3 regions of the Streptomyces ficellus genome follow, and region 1 is predicted to be linked to each of the others. Evidence: riboswitches for the same ligand, from Rfam matches in the RefSeq annotation. Region 1 holds a riboswitch; each other region holds the start of a gene.
The links. A riboswitch is a leader RNA that binds a small molecule or an ion and turns the genes downstream of it on or off. The one in region 1 is predicted to bind cyclic di-AMP.
Positions count from the first base shown of each region.

Region 2: it holds a riboswitch for cyclic di-AMP, as region 1 does, so the genes downstream of both, EIZ62_RS04260 (M23 family metallopeptidase) here and EIZ62_RS17160 (M23 family metallopeptidase) in region 1, are expected to answer to the same signal.
Region 3: it holds a riboswitch for cyclic di-AMP, as region 1 does, so the genes downstream of both, EIZ62_RS19670 (transglycosylase family protein) here and EIZ62_RS17160 (M23 family metallopeptidase) in region 1, are expected to answer to the same signal.

Region 1 is NZ_CP034279.1:3,841,001-3,848,302, reverse strand. It holds gene trmB (tRNA (guanosine(46)-N7)-methyltransferase TrmB) at 1-601, shown strand, start outside; gene EIZ62_RS17165 (PrsW family intramembrane metalloprotease) at 699-2,027, shown strand; gene EIZ62_RS17160 (M23 family metallopeptidase) at 2,139-3,245, opposite strand; cyclic di-AMP (ydaO/yuaA leader) riboswitch at 3,257-3,405, opposite strand; gene EIZ62_RS17155 (PP2C family protein-serine/threonine phosphatase) at 3,662-4,870, opposite strand; tRNA gene EIZ62_RS17145 (tRNA-Met) at 5,058-5,131, opposite strand; gene EIZ62_RS17140 (hypothetical protein) at 5,170-5,628, opposite strand; tRNA gene EIZ62_RS17135 (tRNA-Lys) at 5,884-5,956, opposite strand; gene EIZ62_RS17130 (FG-GAP-like repeat-containing protein) at 6,109-7,302, opposite strand, start outside.
Region 2 is NZ_CP034279.1:978,742-986,043, reverse strand. It holds gene dxs (1-deoxy-D-xylulose-5-phosphate synthase) at 1-1,266, shown strand, start outside; gene EIZ62_RS04275 (aspartate aminotransferase family protein) at 1,263-2,648, shown strand; gene EIZ62_RS04270 (XRE family transcriptional regulator) at 2,736-3,425, shown strand; gene EIZ62_RS04265 (tyrosine-protein phosphatase) at 3,445-4,257, opposite strand; cyclic di-AMP (ydaO/yuaA leader) riboswitch at 4,853-5,011, shown strand; gene EIZ62_RS04260 (M23 family metallopeptidase) at 5,014-5,907, shown strand; gene EIZ62_RS04255 (SGNH/GDSL hydrolase family protein) at 6,060-6,854, shown strand; gene EIZ62_RS04250 (TetR/AcrR family transcriptional regulator) at 6,984-7,302, opposite strand, start outside.
Region 3 is NZ_CP034279.1:4,382,263-4,389,564, forward strand. It holds gene EIZ62_RS19650 (SurA N-terminal domain-containing protein) at 1-429, shown strand, start outside; gene EIZ62_RS19655 (nucleoside triphosphate pyrophosphohydrolase) at 439-1,461, shown strand; gene EIZ62_RS19660 (cytochrome P450 family protein) at 1,480-2,733, shown strand; gene EIZ62_RS19665 (LysM peptidoglycan-binding domain-containing protein) at 2,848-3,849, shown strand; cyclic di-AMP (ydaO/yuaA leader) riboswitch at 4,110-4,286, shown strand; gene EIZ62_RS19670 (transglycosylase family protein) at 4,290-4,976, shown strand; gene eno (phosphopyruvate hydratase) at 5,300-6,580, shown strand; gene EIZ62_RS19680 (FtsB family cell division protein) at 6,676-7,146, shown strand; gene EIZ62_RS19685 (DUF501 domain-containing protein) at 7,161-7,302, shown strand, end outside.

The DNA of each region.
Region 1 (7,302 bases):
GCGGCTGTGGGGCACCTGGGGCCTGGACATCGACGGGCAGCGCGTCCTCGACCTGGGGGCAATGTTCGGCGGGCTCCCGGTCGTCCTGGAGATCGGGTTCGGCATGGGTGAGGCCACCGCGCAGATGGCCGCCGACGACCCGTCGACCGGCATCCTCGCCGTCGACGTGCACACCCCAGGCCAGGGCAACCTGCTCTCCCTCGCCGAGAAGGCCGGCCTGAGCAACGTCCGCGTGGCCAACGGCGACGCGATCATCCTGCTGCGCGAGATGCTCGCCCCCGACGCCCTCGACGGCGTACGCGTGTACTTCCCCGACCCCTGGCCCAAGAAGCGGCACCACAAGCGCCGGCTGATCCAGCCCGAGTTCCTGGGCCTGGTGGCGACCCGGATGCGGCCCGGCGCCGTCCTGCACTGCGCCACGGACTGGGAGCCGTACGCGGAGCAGATGCTGGAGGTGCTGACCGCGCACCCCGCGTTCGAGAACACCGTGCCCGACGGCGGCTACGCCCCGCGCCCCGGCTTCCGGCCGCTCACCCGCTTCGAGGGGCAGGGCCTGGACAATGGGCACGTGGTGCACGACCTCCTCTTCCGGCGCGTGTGACGGCGGGTGGAGGGCGCCCGCGCGTGCGGGTGTGACGCCCCGCGCACCGGGGCGATGCCGTCGCCGACTGTCCGTGGCGGTCGTTAGGGTCGATCGCGTGTCCCATTCGTCTGCGCATGCCCAGTCGCCGTATCCGGCCGTCCCGGCGTACGAACCACAGCCGTCGTTCGACGCCGTGCCGGAGCGTGCCCGCTGGCGCTACAAGCCCCGCCGCGCCCTCTGGCGCAGCAAGGTGGTGCAGGCCTCCGCGGTCGTCATCGTGCTCGCCCTGTGCGGGCTGGTGATCCTCGCGCTGGTGCGGGAACAGACCGGCACCGAGGGCTTCCTCGTCGGGCTGGGCCTGGCGCTGCTGCCCGTCCCGCTCCTCATGGCGGCGTTCCGCTGGCTGGACCGGGTCGAGCCGGGCCCGTGGAGGAACCTGCTGTTCGCGTTCGCGTGGGGGGCCTGTGCCGCCGCGCTGGTCGCGATCGTCGCCAACACCTTCGCGACCCGCTGGATAGCCACCGCCACCGCCGATCCGGCGTCCGCCGACACGCTCGGCGCGACCGTCGTCGCACCGGTCGTCGAGGAGAGCGCCAAGGCCGCCGCCGTGCTGCTCGTCTTCCTGTTCCGCAGACGGGACTTCACCGGGATCGTCGACGGCGTGGTCATCGCCGGGTTCACCGCGACCGGTTTCGCCTTCACCGAGAACATCCTGTACCTCGGCAACGCCTTCGGCGAGGACCAGCAGTTCGGGACGTCGGGGTTGGCGTCGGTCACGGCCGCCACGTTCTTCGTACGGATCGTGATGTCGCCGTTCGCCCACCCGCTGTTCACGGTGCTCACCGGCATAGGCTTCGGCGTCGCCGCCCTCACCGCGCGCCGCAGGCGGGTGCGCAGGGTCGCGCTGCCGCTGCTCGGGCTGGTCCTGGCGATGGGCATGCACGCGCTGTGGAACGGCTCGGCGGCGTACGGGCCGTGGGGCTTCTACGCCGTGTACGGGGCGTGCATGGTGCCCGCGTTCGGGCTGCTGACGTGGCTGGCGATCTGGTCGCGCCAGCGCGAGCTGCGCACGATATCCGGCGAGCTCCCGGCGTACGCGGCGGCGGGCTGGCTCACGCCCGCCGAGCCGCTCGCGCTCTCGTCGATGCGGGCGCGCGGGCTGGCCCGTGGGTACGCGGCGCGCTGCTTCGGTCCCGCGGCGGCCCGCGCGGTCGGCGAGTACGAGACGTTCGCGACCTCGCTGGCGTTCCTGCGCCACCGGGCCCGCCGGGGCGCCGTGGGGCCGGACTTCACGGCGCGCGAGCAGGAGCTGCTGCACCACCTGTGGCAGCGCAAGGAGATAGCGGGGCCGGCGCTGACGTACGCCGCCCAGGTCACCGGCCGGGTGTGGACGCCGCCGCCGTACCTCAACTACGGCGGCGGCTACAACCCGTACCGGTCGTAGGGCGCGCCGGCGTCCGCCCGCCCGGAGGGCGGGGGTGAACGCACCGGCAGCCCCGGCGTCGGGGGGTGTGGCGCCGGGACTGCCGGGGTCTGGTGTGTCCCGGGCGGATGGTCAGACGGTGAGGCCCTTGCCGCGCAGCCAGGCCAGCGGGTCGATGCCCTCGCCGCCCGCGGTGTGCACCTCCAGGTGCAGGTGCGGCCCGGTGACGTTGCCCGTGGCGCCGACGCGGCCGATGGTCTCGCCGGTGCCGACCTTCTGCCCGGCGCCGACGGTCATCGAGGAGAGGTGGCAGTACCAGACCTCGGTGCCGTCCTCCAGCTCCAGGACGATGCGGTATCCGTACGAGCCGGACCAGCCGGCCGACTTGACCGTGCCGCCGTGGACGGCCTTGGCGGGCGTGCCCGTGGGCGCGGCGAGGTCGAGTCCGGTGTGGTAGCCGGAGGACCACATGTTGCCGGCCTGGCCGTAGGTGGAGGTGATCGTGTACGACGAGGTGGGCAGGGACCAGCTGCCGGCCTGCTCGGCCTGCCGCTTCTCCTCCGCCGCCTTCGCCTCGGCGGCGGCCTCGGCCTTCGCCGCCGCCTCCGCCTTGGCCTTCTCCTCGGCGGCCTGCTTCTCCGCGGCGGTGGCCTGTGCCTTCGCCTCGGCCGCGGCCTGCTCGGCGGCGGCCGTCTCGGCGGCCGCCTTCGCCTCGGCGTCGGCGGACGCCTGCTGCTGCTCGGCCTGCTGGAGGATGCGGGCGCGCAGGGCCTCGCCCGCGTCCGCGCCGCCGCTCTGCTGTCCGGCGGCGTCGGCGGCGGGAGTGCCGGTGAGGGAGGCGGTCGCGACACCGCTGTCCGCGGTGCCGCCTTCGCCGGAGCCGGAGTCGGAGTCGTCGGAGACCAGGGATCCGATGCCGGGCAGGGACTCGACGTCCGGGAGGTTGTCGGTGACGACGTCCGGCAGGGATATGGACACCGCCGGCTTGTCCTGGGCGGTGGCCATGCCGCCCGCGCCGACCGCCGCGATGACTCCGACACCGAGGACGGTGGAGCTACGGGCCAGTCCGCCGCGCTGCTTGGCCACGCGGTGCCGGCCGCGGACGGGGCGGACGCTCTCCTCGGTGGGGTTCCATTCCTCCCACTCCCCGTTTAGAGGTGCCGCGTCCGGGACACTCGAAGAGTCGAACGACCCGATCGAGCGGGACGGAGCTTCGGGGGCAGGCCTGTTGGACGCCACGGAGGCGCACTCCTTTCCTTCCTTCTCGCCTACCGGGTTAGCTGACGGGTTCGGAGCAGGAAGGTCTCCTACGGGCCCCTCCGCACGGGTGCGAAGGCGTCCGATTCACCCCAAGGTGGTGGTTCCCCGGTTCCCTTGCGGAATTCGGCGCACGCGCGCGGTGCCGTCTCTGGCGACGGCTGGGACGACCGCGCTGCGTTATCGAACGTTAATAGACGCGGGCTCCGGATTCCAAGCTGTTCCTACTGATCATTAACCGGATCCGCCTGGGATGTACCGCCTCACAACCGGGCAGAAGCGGGCGACTTGACCGCGCATCAGGAATGTTCACCATGCACTCTGGTCCTGACGGTGCGTCAACTGTTATGCGCAGTGGCATCCGCCGACTACACACCGTGGCGGCGGAAGCGGAACTCCTACGGCACCACCGGGATCGTCCGGCGCCGTTCCGGCTGCCCCGCCGTCGGCCGCGTCACCGCCAGCAGCGCCAGGTCGTCGGTCGCCCCGCCGCCCGTGTGCCGCCACACGTCGGTCACCAGCGCGTCCAGCACCGCGTCGGGGCCCGGGAAGAGCCGCCCGGCCAGCCGCGCGACCGGATCGTAGAAGACCCCCTCCGCGTCCCGCGCCTCGGAGAGCCCGTCCGTGTAGAGGAGCAGCGTCGCGCCGGCCGGGTACGGCACCTCGTACGCCCGGTCCGGCCACGTACCGAGGTCGGCCATGCCCAGCGGCAGCGTCGGCTCGGCCTGCTCCAGCAGCTCGGCGCCCCCGTCCGCGTACAGCATCAGCGGCTCCGGGTGCCCCCGGTCCACCACCCGCACCACGGCCTCCCCGCGCGGGATCTCCGCCAGCACCGCCGTGGTGAACCCCTCGAAGGCGTCCAGGCCGTCCCGCCGCGTCCCCTCCCGCGCCAGCGCGCGTTCCAGCCGCTGCGCCACGCCCTCCAGCGAGCTCTCCTGCTCGGCCGCCTCCCGGAACGCCCCGATGACCACCGCCACGGCCTCGACCGCCCCCATGCCCTTGCCGCGTACGTCCCCGACCACCAACCGCACCCCGTACGGCGTGTCCTGCACGGCGAACAGGTCGCCGCCGATGAACGCGTCCGCCTGCGCCGCCTCGTACCGCGCCGCCACCTGAAGGCCCGCGATCCGCTCCGGGGGCGTCGGCAGCACAGCGCGCTGCGCGGTCTCGGCGATCACCCGCGCCGACGCCAGCCGCTCACCGCTGCGCCGGACGACCCGGTTGATCAGCAGCGCGAGCGCCGCGACCACCACCACGGTGAAGATCTCGGTGAGGGTCTGCGCCTCGCCCAGCGTGCCGCTGCCCAGGTGCAGGCCCACCATCGCCAGGACGGCGAAGAGACCCGACAGCAGGGTCGTCACCGCAGCGAAGAGCGGCGCCGCCACGAGCGGGGCGGCGGCGAACAGCGGTACGGCGGTGAAACGGGACGGGGTCAGCATGTCGTACGCCACACCGCCCACGACCAGCAGCGCCGGCAGCGCGCGCACGAAACCCCGCACTCCCGGACGCCCGGCTCCGGTACGCCGCTCGCCCTGACGCCGCTCGCCCTGACGCCGGTCGCCCTGACGCCGCTCGCCCCGGCGGCGGTCGCCCGCGCGTCGCCCCACCTCTGAACTCCTGCCCGGTCCACCCACGGCTGCGGACGGTACCGCGCCGCGTCCAGGCCGGCCGGAGCCGCGCCGCGCGACGACCCGCCGTCCGCCGACCGGGTGACACCGGCCGCCGCGACTCGTGGTGCGGGATCCGGAAACGAACGAAGGCCCGATGCGCAATGCACCAGGCCTTCGTCTTCAGTAGCGGGGACAGGATTTGAACCTGCGACCTCTGGGTTATGAGCCCAGCGAGCTACCGAGCTGCTCCACCCCGCGTCGGTGAACACCACACTACGCCATCAGGAGCACGATCCCTAACCCATACCCGGCGGACCCCCCGCGCCACTGCCCGCGTCCCTGGTCAGGAGGCGTACGAAGGCACTCATCAGCGCCCATGATCCGAGCAGCGCGACGAACAGCAGGACGGCGTCGAGCAGGTGGCACAGCGCGGCGGGCCACCCGGTGACGGACAGGGCGAGGGAGCCGGTGACGGCGAGGAGCCAGGCGACGGCGACCAGCAGCGACGCCGACACGGAGACGGGCACCCCGCCGAGGCGGAGGGCGTCGGCGTTCACGTCCCCGTCGAAACTGTCGCGGTCCGCGCCGCCCACCAGCACCAGCAGCCAGAAGCCGGCGACGACCACCAGCGCCGCGGTGAACAGCACGGCGGGGAAGGTGACGGTGGCGTGCAGGAACCCGGCCATGGTCATCCCCCTGACGTACCCGGCGCGGCAGGGCCGCTTTCCGGGGACCGGCATCCCTGCCGTGGTCATGGCCCCCGCCGTCCTACCCTGCCAGCAGGGCGGGTCCGCCCGCACTGCCGTGTCCCGGCAGTCCTGACGCCGCCCGGATGCCGGGCTCAGCCCCTGGGGCGAGGGAGCCGGACACGACCGGCCGCTGTGAAAGCCCGCCGCAAGCGGGTACCGGTAAGCCGCAGTTGCGCCCCGGCCGGGCCGCCGCAGCCGAGTAAGAGAGGGAGAAAAGACAAGGACCCAGGTGGCACGGTGGCCGACCTGGGTCCCCTCGCGTAGGCCGTGTGGGACTCGAACCCACAACCAACGGATTAAAAGTCCGCTGCTCTGCCAATTGAGCTAACGGCCCTCGACGAGTCACCCCTGAGCATAGCCCCAAGGCGCCCGGCATCCGATCGGGTATCGGGTGAACGGGCGCCTCGGGGCGTCGTACGGGGCGGGCCGCCGGGCCGGGCGGGACCTGGCAGGTCCGGGCGGCCATGGCGGAGGCCCCCCATGCCGCTAGAACAGCCCCTTGTATCCCTGCCAGCCCGTGCCGATCTTCGCCGTGGAGGCGAACGACCCGGCGCCGTTACCGTTGTTGCGCAGGAGGTCACCGGCGGCGTTGCGGGAGATCAGGTCCGCCTTGCCGTCCTTGTTGAGGTCGCCGGCGCCGATGAAGGCGTTGCGGCCGGTGCCCCAGTTGTTGGCGAAGACCAGGGCGCGGGCCTTGGGCGTGCCGGACGCGGTGCCGTCGTAGCGCCACAGCGAGTTGGCGGAGTCGACCGCGAGCAGCTCGCCGAGGCCGTCGCCGTTCAGGTCGCCGGCTCCGAACACCGCGCGGTACGACTTCCAGTTGGTGGCGATGCGGCCGCGCGCCTTCAGCTTGCCGGCGCCGTCGTCCGCGTACAGGTACATGTCCCCGGTGGTCGTCTGGCGCGCGACCAGGTCCGCCCGTCCGTCGCCGGTGAGGTCGCCGGGCGAGGTCAGGACGTTGAACTGGGCCCAGACGCTGCCCAGGGACGTGTACGGGGTCGCCGTCGTGAGCGGCTTGCCGCAGGCGGGGCGGTACGCGCGCAGTTCGCCGCCGAGCCGCACCAGGACGTCGTTGCAGCCGTCGCGGCTCAGGTCGCCGAACGGCACCGCCACCGCGGAGGTGGACCAGCCGCTGCCGGTGGCCGCGCCCGCGAGCGTGCCGGTGCCCGAGCCGTAGCGGAAGGCGAGGGCGCCGGCCGAGCTCAGGGACATGAGGTCGCCGACGCCGTCACCGTTGTGGTCGCGCCGTACGGCCGTGGGCGTGGTGCCGGCACCCGACACGGTGACCGTGCCGGACTGCGTGAGCGCGGCGCCCTGCCCGTCGGCCGGAAGCACCGTCAGCGACCAGGTGTACGGGCCGTCGGCGACGGTCTTCCCGGTCGCGTCCTTGCCGTCCCAGGCAGCGCCGACCGGGCCCCGCGCCTCGCCGCCCGTCAGGGTGCGGCGTACGGCACCGGAGGCGGTGTCCTTGATCGTGAGTTCCCACGAGGCGGCGGGCTTGGACAGCCACCAGCGGGCCTTCCAGGGCGCGCCGCCGCTCCGCACGTCGTGCGCGGCCGGGACGTCGGCGTCGGTGCGGGCGAGCGGCGACGCGGGCACACCGGCGTCGACGACGCGGATGTCGCCGTCGGTGGTCGCGGTGAGGGCGATCCGGCCGGTCGAGGCGTCGACCGCGTACTT
Region 2 (7,302 bases), 2.9 Mb from region 1:
GACGTCCTGCGCCACACGCCCGTCATCGGACCGCCGCTGTACGGGTCGCTGCACGGCGCCAAGAAGGGCTTCAAGGACTTCATCGCCCCCCAGGGCATGTTCGAGGACCTGGGACTGAAGTACGTCGGCCCGGTCGACGGGCACGACATCGCCGCCGTCGAGGCCGCCCTGCGCAGCGCCAAGCGCTTCCACGGCCCCGTCCTCGTCCACTGCCTGACCCAGAAGGGCCACGGCTACGGGCCGGCCCTGGAGGACGAGGCCGACCACTTCCACGCTGTCGGCGCCATGGACCCGCTCACCTGCGAGCCGCTCACACCCGCCGCCGGCCCGTCCTGGACGTCCGTGTTCGGCGAGGCCATCGCCGAGATCGGGGCCGAGCGGCCGGACGTCGTCGCCCTCACCGCCGCGATGCTGCACCCCGTCGGGCTGACCCGGTTCGCCGAGCGGTTCCCCGACCGGGTGTGGGACGTCGGCATCGCCGAGCAGCACGCGGCCGTCTGCGCGGCCGGACTCGCCACCGGAGGGCTGCACCCGGTCGTCGCCGTCTACGCCACCTTCCTCAACCGGGCCTTCGACCAGCTCCTGATGGACGTGGCCCTCCACCGGTGCGGCGTCACCTTCGTCCTGGACCGCGCCGGTGTCACCGGCACGGACGGCCCCTCGCACAACGGCATGTGGGACCTGTCCGTCCTCCAGGCCGTCCCCGGGCTGCGGATCGCCGCCCCGCGCGACCCCGCCCAGTTGCGCTCCCAGCTGCGCGAGGCGGTCGACGTACGCGACGCGCCGACCCTGGTCCGGTTCCCCAAGGAGCAGGCGGGACCCGCCGTGCCCGCCGTCGGCCGCGTCGGCGGCATGGACGTGCTGCGCCGCCCGGACGGGCGTCCCGAGGTGCTGCTGGTCGCCGTCGGTGTCATGGCGGCCGTCTGCCTCGGGGCCGCCGAACTGCTCGCGGAACGCGGCATCGGCTGCACCGTCGTCGACCCGCGGTGGGTCAAGCCCGTCGACGAGCGGCTCGCCCCGCTCGCCGCCACGCACCGGCTGGTCGCCGTCGTCGAGGACAACGTCCGCAGCGGCGGCGTCGGCTGGGCGGTCGGCCAGGCGCTGCGGGACGCCGGCACCGACGTACCCCTGCGCACCTTCGGCATCCCGGAACAGTTCCTCGCCCACGCCAAGCGCGGCGAAGTGCTGGCCGACATCGGACTCACCCCGGTGGAGATCGCGGGGCGGATCAGCGCAGCCCTGGCAGGCAAGGAGAACGACGCATGAGCAAGAAGTTCGATCTGGCCGCACTGCTCGCCGAGCGCGGCACCGAGGGCTACGAGCTGCACGCCCGCCACCTCAATCCGCAGCTGCCGCGGATGCTCCAGACGATCGGCTTCGACAACACCTACGAACGCGCCGAAGGCGCCTACTTCTGGGACACCGAGGACAACGACTACCTCGACATGCTCGCCGGCTTCGGCGTCATGGGCCTCGGCCGCCACCACCCCGTCGTACGCAAGGCCCTCCACGACGTCCTCGACGCGGAGCTCGCCGACCTCACCCGCTTCGACTGCCCGCCCCTGCCCGGACTGCTCGCCGAGCGGCTCCTCGCCCGCTCGCCGCACCTGGACCGGGCCTTCTTCTCCAACAGCGGCACGGAGGCGGTGGAGACCGCGCTGAAGTTCGCCCGGTGCGCCACCGGCAGGCCCCGCGTCCTGTACTGCTCGCACGCCTTCCACGGACTGACCACCGGCTCCCTCTCGGTCAACGGTGAGAGCTGCTTCCGCGACGGCTTCGACCCGCTGCTGCCCGACACCGCCATCGAGCTGGGCGACCTGGACGCGCTGGAGCGGGAGCTGAAGCGCGGCGACGTGGCCGCGTTCATCGTCGAGCCCATCCAGGGCAAGGGCGTGCACGAGACCCCTCCCGGGTTCCTGCGCGCCGCGCAGGACCTGCTCCACCGGCACAAGGCGCTGCTCATCGCCGACGAGGTCCAGACCGGCCTCGGCCGGACCGGCGCCTTCTACGGCTACCAGCACGAGGACGGTGTGGAGCCGGACCTGGTGTGCGTCGCCAAGGCCCTGTCGGGCGGCTACGTGCCGGTCGGCGCCACGCTGGGCAAGGACTGGATCTTCAGACGCGTCTACTCGTCGCTCGACCGGACGCTCATCCACTCGGCCAGCTTCGGCTCCAACGCCCAGGCCATGGCGGCGGGGCTCGCGGTCCTGTCCGTGATGGACGACGAGGAGATCGTGGCCAACGCCCGGCGGACCGGTGAGCAGCTGAAGTCCCGGCTCGCCGCGCTGGTCGACCGCTACGAGATGCTGCACGAGGTGCGGGGCCGAGGCCTGATGATCGGCATCGAGTTCGGCCGCCCGTCCTCGCTCGGCCTGCGCGGCCGGTGGACCATGCTCCAGGCGGCCCGCAAGGGGCTCTTCGCCCAGATGGTCGTGGTCCCGCTGCTGCAACGGCACCGCATCCTCACCCAGGTCTCGGGCGACCGCCTGGAGGTCATCAAGCTGATCCCGCCGCTGATCATCGGCGAGCGGGAGGTGGACCGTTTCGTGGCGGCGTTCACCACCGTCATGGACGAGGCGCACAGCGGCGGCGGCCTGATGTGGGACTTCGGCAAGACGCTGGTCAAGCAGGCGGTCGCCAACCGCTGAGCCCCTGTCTCCTGCCCGCCGCCCTCTGCCTCCTGCCTCAGGGGCAACCGGCTTGCCTCTGAGGCAGAAGCCTGGCGCAATGGAGCCATGAACACCTCTCCCGCACCCTCGCCGGACTCCGGGTCGCCGGACCCCGGGTCGCCGTACCCCGGGTCGCCGGACGCCTCATCGCCGGCGGAGGAGAACGAAGGCGGCGGCGCGCTGCCGGACGTCGCGCCGCAGCTGCGGGCGTTGCGCAGGCGCCGGGGGCTGACCCTGGAGGCCGCCGCGCGGCGCGCCGGGCTCTCCCCGGCCCACCTGTCCCGCCTGGAGACCGGCCGCCGCCAGCCCTCGCTGCCGATGCTGCTCGGGCTGGCCCGTACCTACGGCGCGACCGTGTCCGAGCTGCTCGGCGAGGTGCCGCCCGAGCGCGACCCCATCGTCCGGGGCGGCCGGGCCGAGCCCGCCGAGGCGGACGGCTGGATCTACCACCAGGCCGGCGGCCCCGGGCGGGCGATGCAGGCGCTGCGCGTCCGCGTGCCGTATGCGGCGCCGGGCGACCTCGTGCGCGTACACCCGGGGGAGGAGTGGCTGTACGTCCTCGACGGCCGGGTGCGGCTGGCCCTCGGTGAGGCGGTGCACGTGCTCGACCCCGGGGACAGTGCCCACTTCGACTCGCTGACCCCGCACCGGATCGCCGCGGCGACCCGGGCCGGGGCCGAGCTGCTGTTCGTCCACACCCTTATGCAGAGCGCCGCGGCGGACCTGTGCCTCGGCACGGACGCCCACCGCCGCTGACCGGCGGCGGGCGTGGGGCTCAGCCCTGGTCGAGGAGCCGCTCGCGGAGCCGCTCGCGCGTCTCGGGGCTGATTTTCAGGCCCTCGGTCAGGTACCGCTCGGTCGAGCCCCAGGTCTCCTCGATCGTGGTGAAGGCCGCCGTCAGGTAGTCGATGCGGGCCTCGAAGAGCGGGCTGAGCAGCTCCATGACCTGGGGGGACATCGCGGCGGGGGAGGTGTCGCTGCGGCGCACCTTGTAGCGGCGGTGCGGGTCGTTGGACTTGAGGTAGTCCTCCTCGATCGCGTCGCGCTCGACGCCGACCGCGAGCAGGGACACCGCTATGGAGAGCCCGGCCCGGTCCTTGCCCGCCGCGCAGTGCATCAGGGCGGGGACGCTGTCCTCGGCGAGCGCGTGGAGGACCCGGCTGTGCTCGGCGGTGCGCTCCTTGATGATCATGCGGTACGAGGCCGTCATCCGGGCCGCGCCCTTGCCGTCCGCCAGGATGGAGCGCAGCTGGTCGAGGTCGCCGTCCCGGACCATGGTCCAGAATTCCGCGCCGTCGGCCGGGTCGGAGAGCGGGATGTTCACGTTCCGTACGCCCGGGAGCTCGACGTCCGGACCTTCCAGCTTCTGGTCGGCGGCGTTGCGGAAGTCGAAGATCGTGTGCAGACCGAGACCAGCGAGGAAGGCGGCGTCCGTGCCCGTGGCGTGCGCGAGGTGGCCGCTGCGGTACAGGATCCCGTGGCGCACCCGCCGGCCGTCCACCGTCGGAAGCCCGCCGACGTCACGGAAGTTGCGCACCCCGGTCAGCTCGGGCTCTGTCGACGGGACCTGCGGCAGCTCCTGCGTCACGGGGGCTCCTCCGTGTCTGCGGTCGGCGTCCGCCGCCGACGATGTTCGCGATCCGACGATACGACATCGGTGCGTCGGGCAATCAATCTCCGTGCGCGTCGCACATCCGTTGCCCTTCCCATGGTCGCGGGGGGTGGACGAGCCCGCAGCCGGGCCGTCGCGGCCCATGGACCGGAGACGGTAGATGCGCTTCTGTCCCACTTCGTAGGTCTTCGATGGTGTTCGTGAACCCGGCGCTGCGCGGACCGGGGCTGCCGCATCCAGCCGCCTACGCGGTGGGATTGGCAAGACTCGTCAGCTAATGGCTGTTCTGTCCGTATTGGGTGATTGGGTATAACGTGCCCTGGTCGCCCGGGAGATGGCCGGAGCCACGTGAGCAGCGTCATAACTGTGACCGTCCGTGGCGGGACACCCTCCACAAATTCCGTGCCCACAGCGGGAATTCATGATCCCTTGTCCACGGAGGGTGACCGGAATTCCCGGGCTTCACCACCGCCCGGAATGCGGTGGGGAAATCAGCGGCTTGTTCACGCCGACCCCACTCGCTTACGGTCTCGGCAATCCGGCCGGACCGCCGAATCCTGCCACCGGTCGGAATTCGCACCCACCCACGCGTGGCAGGAGCGGGGGACCCAGGTAGTACGCCGACCCGGATTTCCGGGACCGGCTCGGGGTGAAGTCGCGTCCATGACGCGGCCGGACAACTCCAGTCCGAACCCGACAGCTCACCTCGCAGGCGCCGGAGAGGAAATCGCCATGCCCGCGAAGGGTAAGCACCGCCGTCCCAAGTCCAGCACCATCACGCGTGGTTTCGTCGCCGCCGGTACGGGTGGCGCGGCCTTCGCGCTCCCGCTCTTCGGGGCCACCGGCGCGCACGCCGCCGAGCAGGCCGCCCCCGCCGCCGCGCCGCAGGCCGTGACCGCCGAAGCCGCCCAGGCCGCCCCGCAGAAGGCCGCGCCGCGCACCTACACGGTCGTCTCCGGCGACCACCTCTCCAAGATCGCCCACAACAAGAACGTCAAGGGCGGCTGGAAGAAGCTGTACCAGGACAACCGCCAGGTCATCGGCGAGGACCCGTCCCTGATCATCCCGGGCATGGAGCTCACCCTCGGCGCCAAGTCGAAGGCCGCCCCCGCGAAGGCCGCCCCGGCCAAGCCCAAGGCGGACGACCGCGACGAGAGCCGCGCCTCGCGCTCCGCCGCCAAGTCCGAGGCCCCGGCCCAGTCCGCCCCGAAGACCAGCGGCTCCGGCTTCACCGCCCCGGTCGACGCCGGCGTCAGCACCTCCTACCGCGCCTCCGGCTCCAGCTGGTCCTCCGGCTACCACACCGGTGTCGACTTCTCGGCCTCCTCCGGCACGACCGTCAAGGCCGTCGGCGCGGGCACCGTCGTCTCGGCCGGCTGGAGCGGCGCCTACGGCAACGAGGTCGTCATCAAGCACGCCGACGGCAACTACTCGCAGTACGCCCACCTCTCCTCGCTGTCCGTCTCCTCCGGCCAGTCGGTGAGCGGCGGCCAGCAGATCGGCCTGTCCGGTTCCACCGGCAACTCCACCGGCCCGCACCTGCACTTCGAGATCCGGACCAGCCCCAACTACGGCTCGGACATCGACCCGCTTGCGTACCTGCGCCAGCACGGCGTCTCGCTCTGACGCGAACGTTCCTCCGCCCGGCACCGCGTCCCGGTGCCGGGCGGAGTCGTATTCCGCGCTTGGGACAATCTTGACCGGTGGCAAACATCACCCCCCGTCAACCCCTCCTTACGGTCGCGTAGGTCACATCTCCCGGTGAAGGATGTGCTCCCGTGGCAGACGATTCGACATTCAGAGACCGTGACGTATTCGGGTCGTACGCGGCGATCGGTGACAGCTTCACCGAAGGCGTCGGAGACCCCGGCCCCGACGGAACGTTCGTCGGCTGGGCGGACCGTCTCGCGGTGCTGCTCGCGGACCGGCTGCCGGAGACCGAGGGATTCCGGTACGCCAATCTCGCCGTACGCGGACGCCTCCTCGACCAGATCGTGGCCGAACAGGTGCCGCGGGCCCGGCAACTCGCCCCGGACCTGGTGACCTTCTGCGCCGGCGGCAACGACATCATCCGCCCCGGCAGCGACCCCGACGAGGTCGCCGAACGCTTCGAGCGCGCCGTCGCCGACCTGACGTCCGTGGTCGGCACCGTCCTGGTCACGACCGGGTTCGACACCAGGACCGTGCCGGTGCTGCGCCGGCTCCGCGGCAAGATCGCCACGTACAACGGGCACGTGCGCGCGATCGCGGACCGGTACGGGTGCCCGGTGCTGGACCTGTGGTCCCTCAAGACCGTCCAGGACCGGCGCGCCTGGGACGACGACCGGCTGCACCTGTCTCCCGAGGGCCACACCCGGGTCGCGCTCCGGGCCGGCCAGGTCCTGGGCGTGGACGTCCCCGCCGACCCCGACCAGCCCTGGCCACCGCTGCCGCCGCGCGGCCCCCTCGAACTGCGCCGCGACGACATCAACTGGGCACGCGAGTACCTGGTCCCCTGGATCGGCCGCAGGCTGCGCGGCGAGTCGTCCGGCGACCACGTCTCCGCCAAGCGACCGGACCTGCTGCCCCTGTAACGGCGCCGGCCCTGCGGGGCGGTGCGGAGGACACCGGTCCTGACAGGTACGTGGCGCGACGTGAGGGTCACGCGGCGCGCCGGGCCGGGCCGGTGGCGCGCCCCGGGCTCCGGGCCTGCGCGGGCGTCGTCATCGGCGGGGCGCGTCCGGTGGGGCCGCGGGGCGGCCGATCTCGCGGGCGAGGGCCTCGTCGGCCCAGGCCAGCATCGCGGCGCGGGTGAAGGGCGCCGCGTAGGCGGTCATCTGGACGGCGAGGCCGTCGAGGAACGCGGTCAGCCGCCAGGCCGCGGCCGAGGGATCCTCGCACCGGAACTCGCCGGCCGCCGCCCCCTGCGCGATCACCTCGGTCAGCGCCGCCTTCCACTGCCGGTCCAGGTCCTGGGCGACCACCCGCAGCGCCGGTTCGCGCAGGGCCGCCGCCCAGCCCTCTATCCACAGCCGCCACCCC
Region 3 (7,302 bases), 540 kb from region 1:
GCCACCGGCGACCTGAACCGCCAGAAGCTGAACGGCCTGATCTTCGACCGGGTGGTGGAGAAGGTCGCCGCCGACGAGGGGATCACCGTCAGCCGCAAGGAGGTCCAGGAGACCCGGCGGGCCGCGGCCGCCGAGAGCGGCGGCGAGGAGCAGCTCGCCGCGATGCTGCTCCAGCAGCAGGGCGTCGCGCCCGACGAGATCGACGGCGTGGTGCGGCGCAACGTGCTGATGAACAAGGTCGCCGCGAAGCTGGGCGCGGGGAACACCCCGGAGGGGCAGCAGAAGCTGACCCAGGTCTTCGCCGCGGCGTCCAAGGCACTCGACATCGATGTGAACCCGCGGTACGGCACGTGGGACAACGACAAGATCCAGCTCGGCGAGTACAGCGCACCCTGGCTCCGCCGGTCGAGCGGGCAGCAGCAGATGTAGGTTCGAGGGGTGAACGCCGACAGCCCCGACACCCCCGACACCTCCTCCGCAGACGGCCCCGGCGCGTCCGGCGCCCCCGGCCGCGTCGTCCTGCTGACCGCCAGCCACCGCGTGGCACCCGGGCTGCTGTCCTGGTCCGCGTGGCGGACGCTGCACGACGCCGACCGCGTCCTGTGCGCCGACGACGCGCACCCCCAGCTGCCGTACCTGCGCGAGGCGGGCGTCACCGTGGAGATCGCCGCGCCCACCGCGCGGGAGCTGGTCGACGCCTGCGCCGGGGGCCGCACGGTCGTCGTGGTGGCGGCCGGCGAGGGCGACGGCGCCCTGACGGACGGGCTGGCCCGGCTGGCGGGCTCCGGCCGGGTCGCGATGCCCGACCTGGAGCTGCTGCCCGGTTCGTACGACCTGCCGGGGGCCCGGCTGCTGGACCTCGTCGAGGTGATGGACCGCATCCGCCGCGAGTGCCCCTGGTCGTCCCGGCAGACGCACGAGGGCCTGGCCAAGTACGGCATCGAGGAGGCGTACGAGCTCGTCGAGGCCATCGAGGACGGCGACCGCGACGAGCTGCGCGAGGAGCTGGGGGACGTCCTGCTCCAGGTGGTGTTCCACGCCCGGATCGCCGAGGAGCACGAGGAGGAGCCGTTCTCCGTCGACGACGTGGCAGGCACGATCGTCGAGAAGCTCATCCACCGCCACCCGCACGTCTTCGGCGAGGAGCGCGCCGAGACGCCGGAGGAGGTCAAGGAGCACTGGCTGCGGACCAAGGCGATCGAGAAGCGGCGCGCGTCGGTCACCGACGGGGTCCCGCTCGGCCAGCCGGGCCTCGCGCTGGCCGCCAAGCTCGCGAGCCGGGTTCGCACCGCCGGTCTGGACGTCGCCCTCCCGGCCGGCGACGGCATCGGCTACGAGCTGCTCGCCCTCGCCGTACGCGCGGAGGCGGACGGTGTCGACCCGGAGGCCGCCCTGCGCGCGGCGGGCCGCGCCTACCGCGACGCCATCCGCACGGCCGAGGCGGCGGGGCAGCCGTCCTGACGGGTTAACGTCGGGGGCGTGAGCGACCCGAACACCCCGCCCGAACTCTTCACCTGGGAGTTCGCGACCGACCCGTACCCCGCCTACGCCTGGCTGCGCGAGCACGCGCCCGTGCACCGCACCAGGCTGCCCAGCGGGGTCGAGGCCTGGCTGGTGACGCGGTACGCGGACGCCCGGCAGGCGCTGGCCGACCAGCGGCTGAGCAAGAACCCCGCCCATCACGACGAGCCCGCGCACGCCAAGGGCAAGACCGGCATCCCCGGCGAGCGCAAGGCCGAGCTGATGACGCACCTGCTCAACATCGACCCGCCGGACCACACCCGGCTGCGCCGGCTGGTGTCCAAGGCGTTCACACCGCGGCGCGTCGCCGAGTTCGCCCCGCGCGTGCAGGAGCTGACCGACGGGCTGATCGACAACTTCGTCACAAAGGGGAGCGCGGACCTCATCCACGACTTCGCCTTCCCGCTCCCCATTTACGCCATTTGCGACATGCTGGGCGTGCCGCGCGAGGACCAGGACGACTTCCGCGACTGGGCCGGGATGATGATCCGGCACGGGGGAGGCCCGCGGGGCGGGGTCGCGCGGTCGGTGAAGAAGATGCGCGGGTACCTCGCCGAGCTGATCCACCGCAAGCGGGACGAACCGGGCGACGACCTCATCTCGGGACTCATCCGGGCCTCCGACCACGGCGAGCACCTCACCGAGAACGAGGCCGCCGCGATGGCGTTCATCCTCCTCTTCGCGGGTTTCGAGACCACCGTGAACCTGATCGGGAACGGGGTGTACGCGCTGCTGCGCAACCCCGGACAGCGCGAGCGCCTCCAGGCGTCCCTGGCCACCGGCGAGCGCGGGCTGCTGGAGACCGGGGTGGAGGAACTGCTGCGCTACGACGGGCCGGTGGAGCTGGCGACGTGGCGGTTCGCGACCGAGCCGCTCACCCTCGGCGGCGAGCGGATCGCCGCCGGCGACCCCGTGCTCGTCGTCCTCGCCGCGGCCGACCGGGACCCGGAGCGGTTCGGCGAGCCGGACACGCTCGACCTGGCGCGGCGCGACAACCAGCACCTGGGGTACGGGCACGGCATCCACTACTGCCTCGGCGCGCCGCTCGCCCGGCTGGAGGGGCAGACCGCGCTCGCCACGCTGCTGACCCGGTTGCCCGATCTGAGCCTTGCGGTGGATCCGGCCGATTTGCGGTGGCGTGGTGGGCTCATTATGCGTGGACTGCGTACGCTCCCCGTCGAGTTCACCCCTTTTGGGGCCGATATCCACTGACGGTGCGTCAGGTCTGTGATATTCGCGTGATCTGTAGTGCATCGACTTGTGACTGACGTTCGAATGCCGCTACGTTCACCGTCACCTCAGCAGTCACGCGAAAGGCAGCACCGCATGCGCTCCGGGAACGGCCGGCACCGACGACCCCGTCAAGCCCCCGCCATCGTCGTCGCGGCAGGGGTGACCGGATCCGCCATCGCGCTCCCGCTGCTCGGCGCGGGCTCCGCGTCGGCGGCCGACGCCGCCACGTGGGACCGCGTCGCCGAGTGCGAGTCCGGCGGCATGTGGAGCGCCGACCTCGGCAACGGCTTCTACGGCGGCCTCCAGATGTCCCAGGAGACCTGGGAGTCGTACGGCGGCCTCACCCACGCCGCACGCCCCGACCTCGCCAGCCGCACCGCCCAGATCGCCGTCGCCGAGAAGGTGTACGCGGCGACCGGCGTCAAGGCGTGGGAGACCTGCGCGCCCATCGCCGGGCTCGGCGGCGCCGCCGGGTCCACCACGGCCGACCCCACCGCGCCGTCCGCCGGCGCCACCGAGGCGGCTCCCGAGGCGTCCGACCCGACCGAGACGCTCGAGGGCCCGGACGCGCCCGCGGCCCCGCGGCCGTCGGACGACCCGGTCGGGTCGCTCCTGCCCGGGCAGCCCGAACCCTCGGCGCCCGCCACCCCGCAGAGCCCCGCGCCCGGCACCGGCAAGCACCGTGGCGAGGCCGCCAAGGAAGAGACGCCGGGCACGGAGCCCGCCGCCCCCGCCACCCCCGGCGCCCCGGCCTCCAGCACGCCCGCCACGCCCGCCGAGCCCGCCGCTCCGGCCGCCTCCGGGGACGGCAGCACCGCCACCCCCACCGCGCCCACCGAGCCCGGCAATTCGGGCAACGGCCGCGAAGCGGACGGCCACCCCTCGCGGGGCGACGGCGCTTCGCGCGACCCGGGCAGCGTCGAGCCCGGCGCGTACACGGTGCGCCCCGGCGACAACCTCTGGACCATCGCGGACGAGAACGAGGTCCCGGGCGGCTGGCCGGCGCTCTACGAGGCCAACAAGGACGCCGTCGGCGGCGACCCGGACCTCATCGTCCCCGGTCAGAGCCTGGAACTGACGGCGGATCAGCCGTAAGTATCAGACTGTATGTCCGCTTCTGCGCCAGTGAGATATGAATCTCTTCGGCCTCGTTGGCGCAGAGCGGTGGACCGAATCGCACAATCCGCCCTTCACCTGCGTAAACGCCCGTCAAGGCGAGGTCTGTAAGGGCTGATTGACCCGGATGTCCGTCTTTGAACTTCGGGGACGTCTGTGTCTACGGTCGTGACCGCTCGCCACCGCGGGCCCCATCGACCGGAACGCCGAATCCTGCCGCCGGCCGACGGGAACAGTCGTCGCGTCACGCGCCGAAGGCAGGAGCGGGGGACCCAAGGTAAGTGCCGGGCCCGGGCCATGGAGACATGGCGCGGAACCGGCTTGGGGTGAAGCCGCGCGCACGGAAGGTGCCGCGCGGCCGGGCAGCTCACGCCCGAACCCGACAGCTCACCTCGCAGGCGTCGGTGAGGAGATGTCCCATGCTGTTTTCCGGCAAGGCCAAGCACCGTCGCCCCTCCAAGGCCGTCCGATTCGCCGCGTTCGCCGGCATCACCGGTGCCGCCGTCGCCGCCCCGCTGATGGGCGCCACGACCGCCTCCGCCGCCACCACCGCCGAGTGGGACCAGGTCGCGCAGTGCGAGTCCGGCGGCGACTGGTCCATCAACACCGGCAACGGCTACTACGGCGGCCTGCAGTTCTCGGCCTCCACCTGGGCCGCGTACGGCGGCACGGCCTACGCCCAGACGGCCGACCAGGCCTCCAAGGCCCAGCAGATCGAGATCGGCGAGAAGGTCCTCGCGGGCCAGGGCAAGGGTGCCTGGCCGAGCTGCGGCGTCGGCCTGTCCAACGCCGCCAACGACGGCGCCGCCGCCGAGCCCGCCCAGCCGAAGGTGGAGCGCGAGGCCGAGCAGCCCACCACGCGCAGCGAGCAGCGCACCGCGCCGAAGGCCGAGGAGAAGGCCGCGCCGAAGACCGTCACCACCCCGACCGGCAAGAAGGTCGAGAAGGGCGACGGCGAGTACAAGGTGAAGGCCGGCGACACCCTCAGCACCATCGCCGCCGACAAGAAGGTCGCCGGCGGCTGGGAGAAGCTGTTCGAGCTGAACAAGGACATCGTCGACGACGCCGACCTGATCTACGTGGGCCAGCAGCTCCACCTGAGCTGACCCCCGGCGGGACCACCCCGGCCCGGCGCGTCCTTCCCCCGCGCGCCGGGCCGGGGCTTTTCCGCGACCGGCCCGGCCGGGCCCACCGGCCCGAGCGGCCCAACTGGGGCGCACCCCTGAGCGGGCCCCCGCACACCGAGGCTACCGGCCGGTAAGTTTCGCGGTGTTCTGTCCGTAATGCGGCCTGGTGAACGCTTTTTCGTCCCAGGAGGCGGGCGTCGGCCGGTACCGGCTCCCCGGCCGGTTAGGCTCTTGCCGCAAGGCCAAAGAGACCCTGCACCGCACGCGTCACATTTTGCGTCACATCCCAGAAGGAGATGCTCGTGCCGTCCATCGACGTCGTCGTAGCCCGGGAAATCCTGGACTCCCGAGGCAACCCCACGGTCGAGGTCGAGGTCGGCCTCGACGACGGCAGCACCGGCCGTGCTGCCGTCCCGTCCGGTGCCTCCACCGGAGCGTTCGAGGCCCTCGAGCTCCGCGACGGTGACAAGGACCGCTACCTCGGCAAGGGTGTCGAGAAGGCCGTCCTCGCCGTCATCGAGCAGATCGGCCCGGAGCTCGTCGGCTACGACGCCACCGAGCAGCGGCTGATCGACCAGGCGATGTTCGACCTGGACGCCACGCCGGACAAGTCGTCGCTCGGCGCCAACGCCATCCTCGGCGTCTCCCTCGCCGTCGCGCACGCCGCCTCCGAGGCGTCCGACCTGCCGCTCTTCCGCTACCTCGGCGGCCCGAACGCGCACCTGCTGCCCGTTCCGATGATGAACATCCTCAACGGCGGCTCGCACGCCGACTCCAACGTGGACATCCAGGAGTTCATGATCGCGCCGATCGGCGCCGAGTCCTTCTCCGAGGCCCTGCGCTGGGGCGCCGAGGTCTACCACACCCTGAAGAAGGTCCTGAAGGAGAAGGGCCTCTCCACGGGCCTGGGCGACGAGGGCGGCTTCGCCCCGAACCTCGACTCCAACCGCGCCGCCCTCGACCTCATCCTCGAGGCCATCAAGCAGGCCGGCTACGCCCCGGGCAAGGACATCGCCCTGGCGCTCGACGTCGCCGCGTCCGAGTTCTACAAGGACGGCTCGTACGAGTTCGAGGGCAAGTCCCGCTCGGCCGCCGAGATGACGGACTACTACGCCGAGCTGGTCGAGGCGTACCCGCTGGTCTCCATCGAGGACCCGCTGTTCGAGGACGACTGGGACGGCTGGAAGACCATCACCGACAAGCTGGGCGCCAAGGTCCAGCTCGTGGGCGACGACCTGTTCGTCACCAACCCGGAGCGCCTGGCCCGCGGCATCGACGAGAACGCCGCCAACGCGCTGCTGGTCAAGGTCAACCAGATCGGTTCGCTCACCGAGACCCTGGACGCCGTCGAGCTGGCCCAGCGCAACGGCTTCAAGTGCATGATGTCGCACCGCTCCGGCGAGACCGAGGACGTCACCATCGCCGACCTGGCCGTCGCCACCAACTGCGGCCAGATCAAGACCGGCGCCCCGGCCCGCTCCGAGCGCGTCGCCAAGTACAACCAGCTGCTGCGCATCGAGGAGATCCTCGACGACGCGGCCGTGTACGCGGGCCGCTCGGCCTTCCCGCGCTTCAAGGGCTGATCTTCCGCGGCAGCCTCCGTACGTCCCCGGCCACGGTCCCGTACCGTGTCCGGGGACGTACGTACGTAACGGGCAAGGGGAGGCGGGTACAACACATGGCCCGGGACCGGTTCTCCACCGCGACCAGGCTGCGGCTGCTCGGCGAGCAGACCGCCGCCCGTGTCTACCGCTCCCAGACCCGCCGGCAGGCCCGCCGCTCCCGGCTCACCGGCCGCGCGGCGTTCCTCGCGCTGGTCGTCTGCTCCCTGGTCGTCGCCCTGGCCTACCCGATGCGCCAATGGGTGTCCCAGCGCGCCGAGATCGCCGACCAGGAACGGCTGGCGGCCGAGGCGAGCGAACGCGTCGAACGGCTGCGCGACGAGAAGGCCCGGCTGCGGGACGACGCGTACGTCAAGCGCCTGGCCCGCGAGCACCTGCACTACGTACTCCCCGGGGAGACCGGATACACGGTCATCGACCCCGACGCGGTGCGCCAGCGCCGCACCGACCAGGGCGCGGCCGACCGCCCCTGGTACTCCAACCTCTGGGACGGCGTGGACACCGCCGACCGCACCGACCGCAAGTAGAACCCAAGGCAGGCATGGAAACGCCCCCTCCGCAGACCGAACGCACCGAGCCCACCGAGGCGGACGTCGCGGCGTTCAAGGAACAGCTCGGCCGTCCGCCGCGCGGCCTGCGCGCCATCGCGCACCGCTGCCCGTGCGGCAACCCCGACGTGGTGG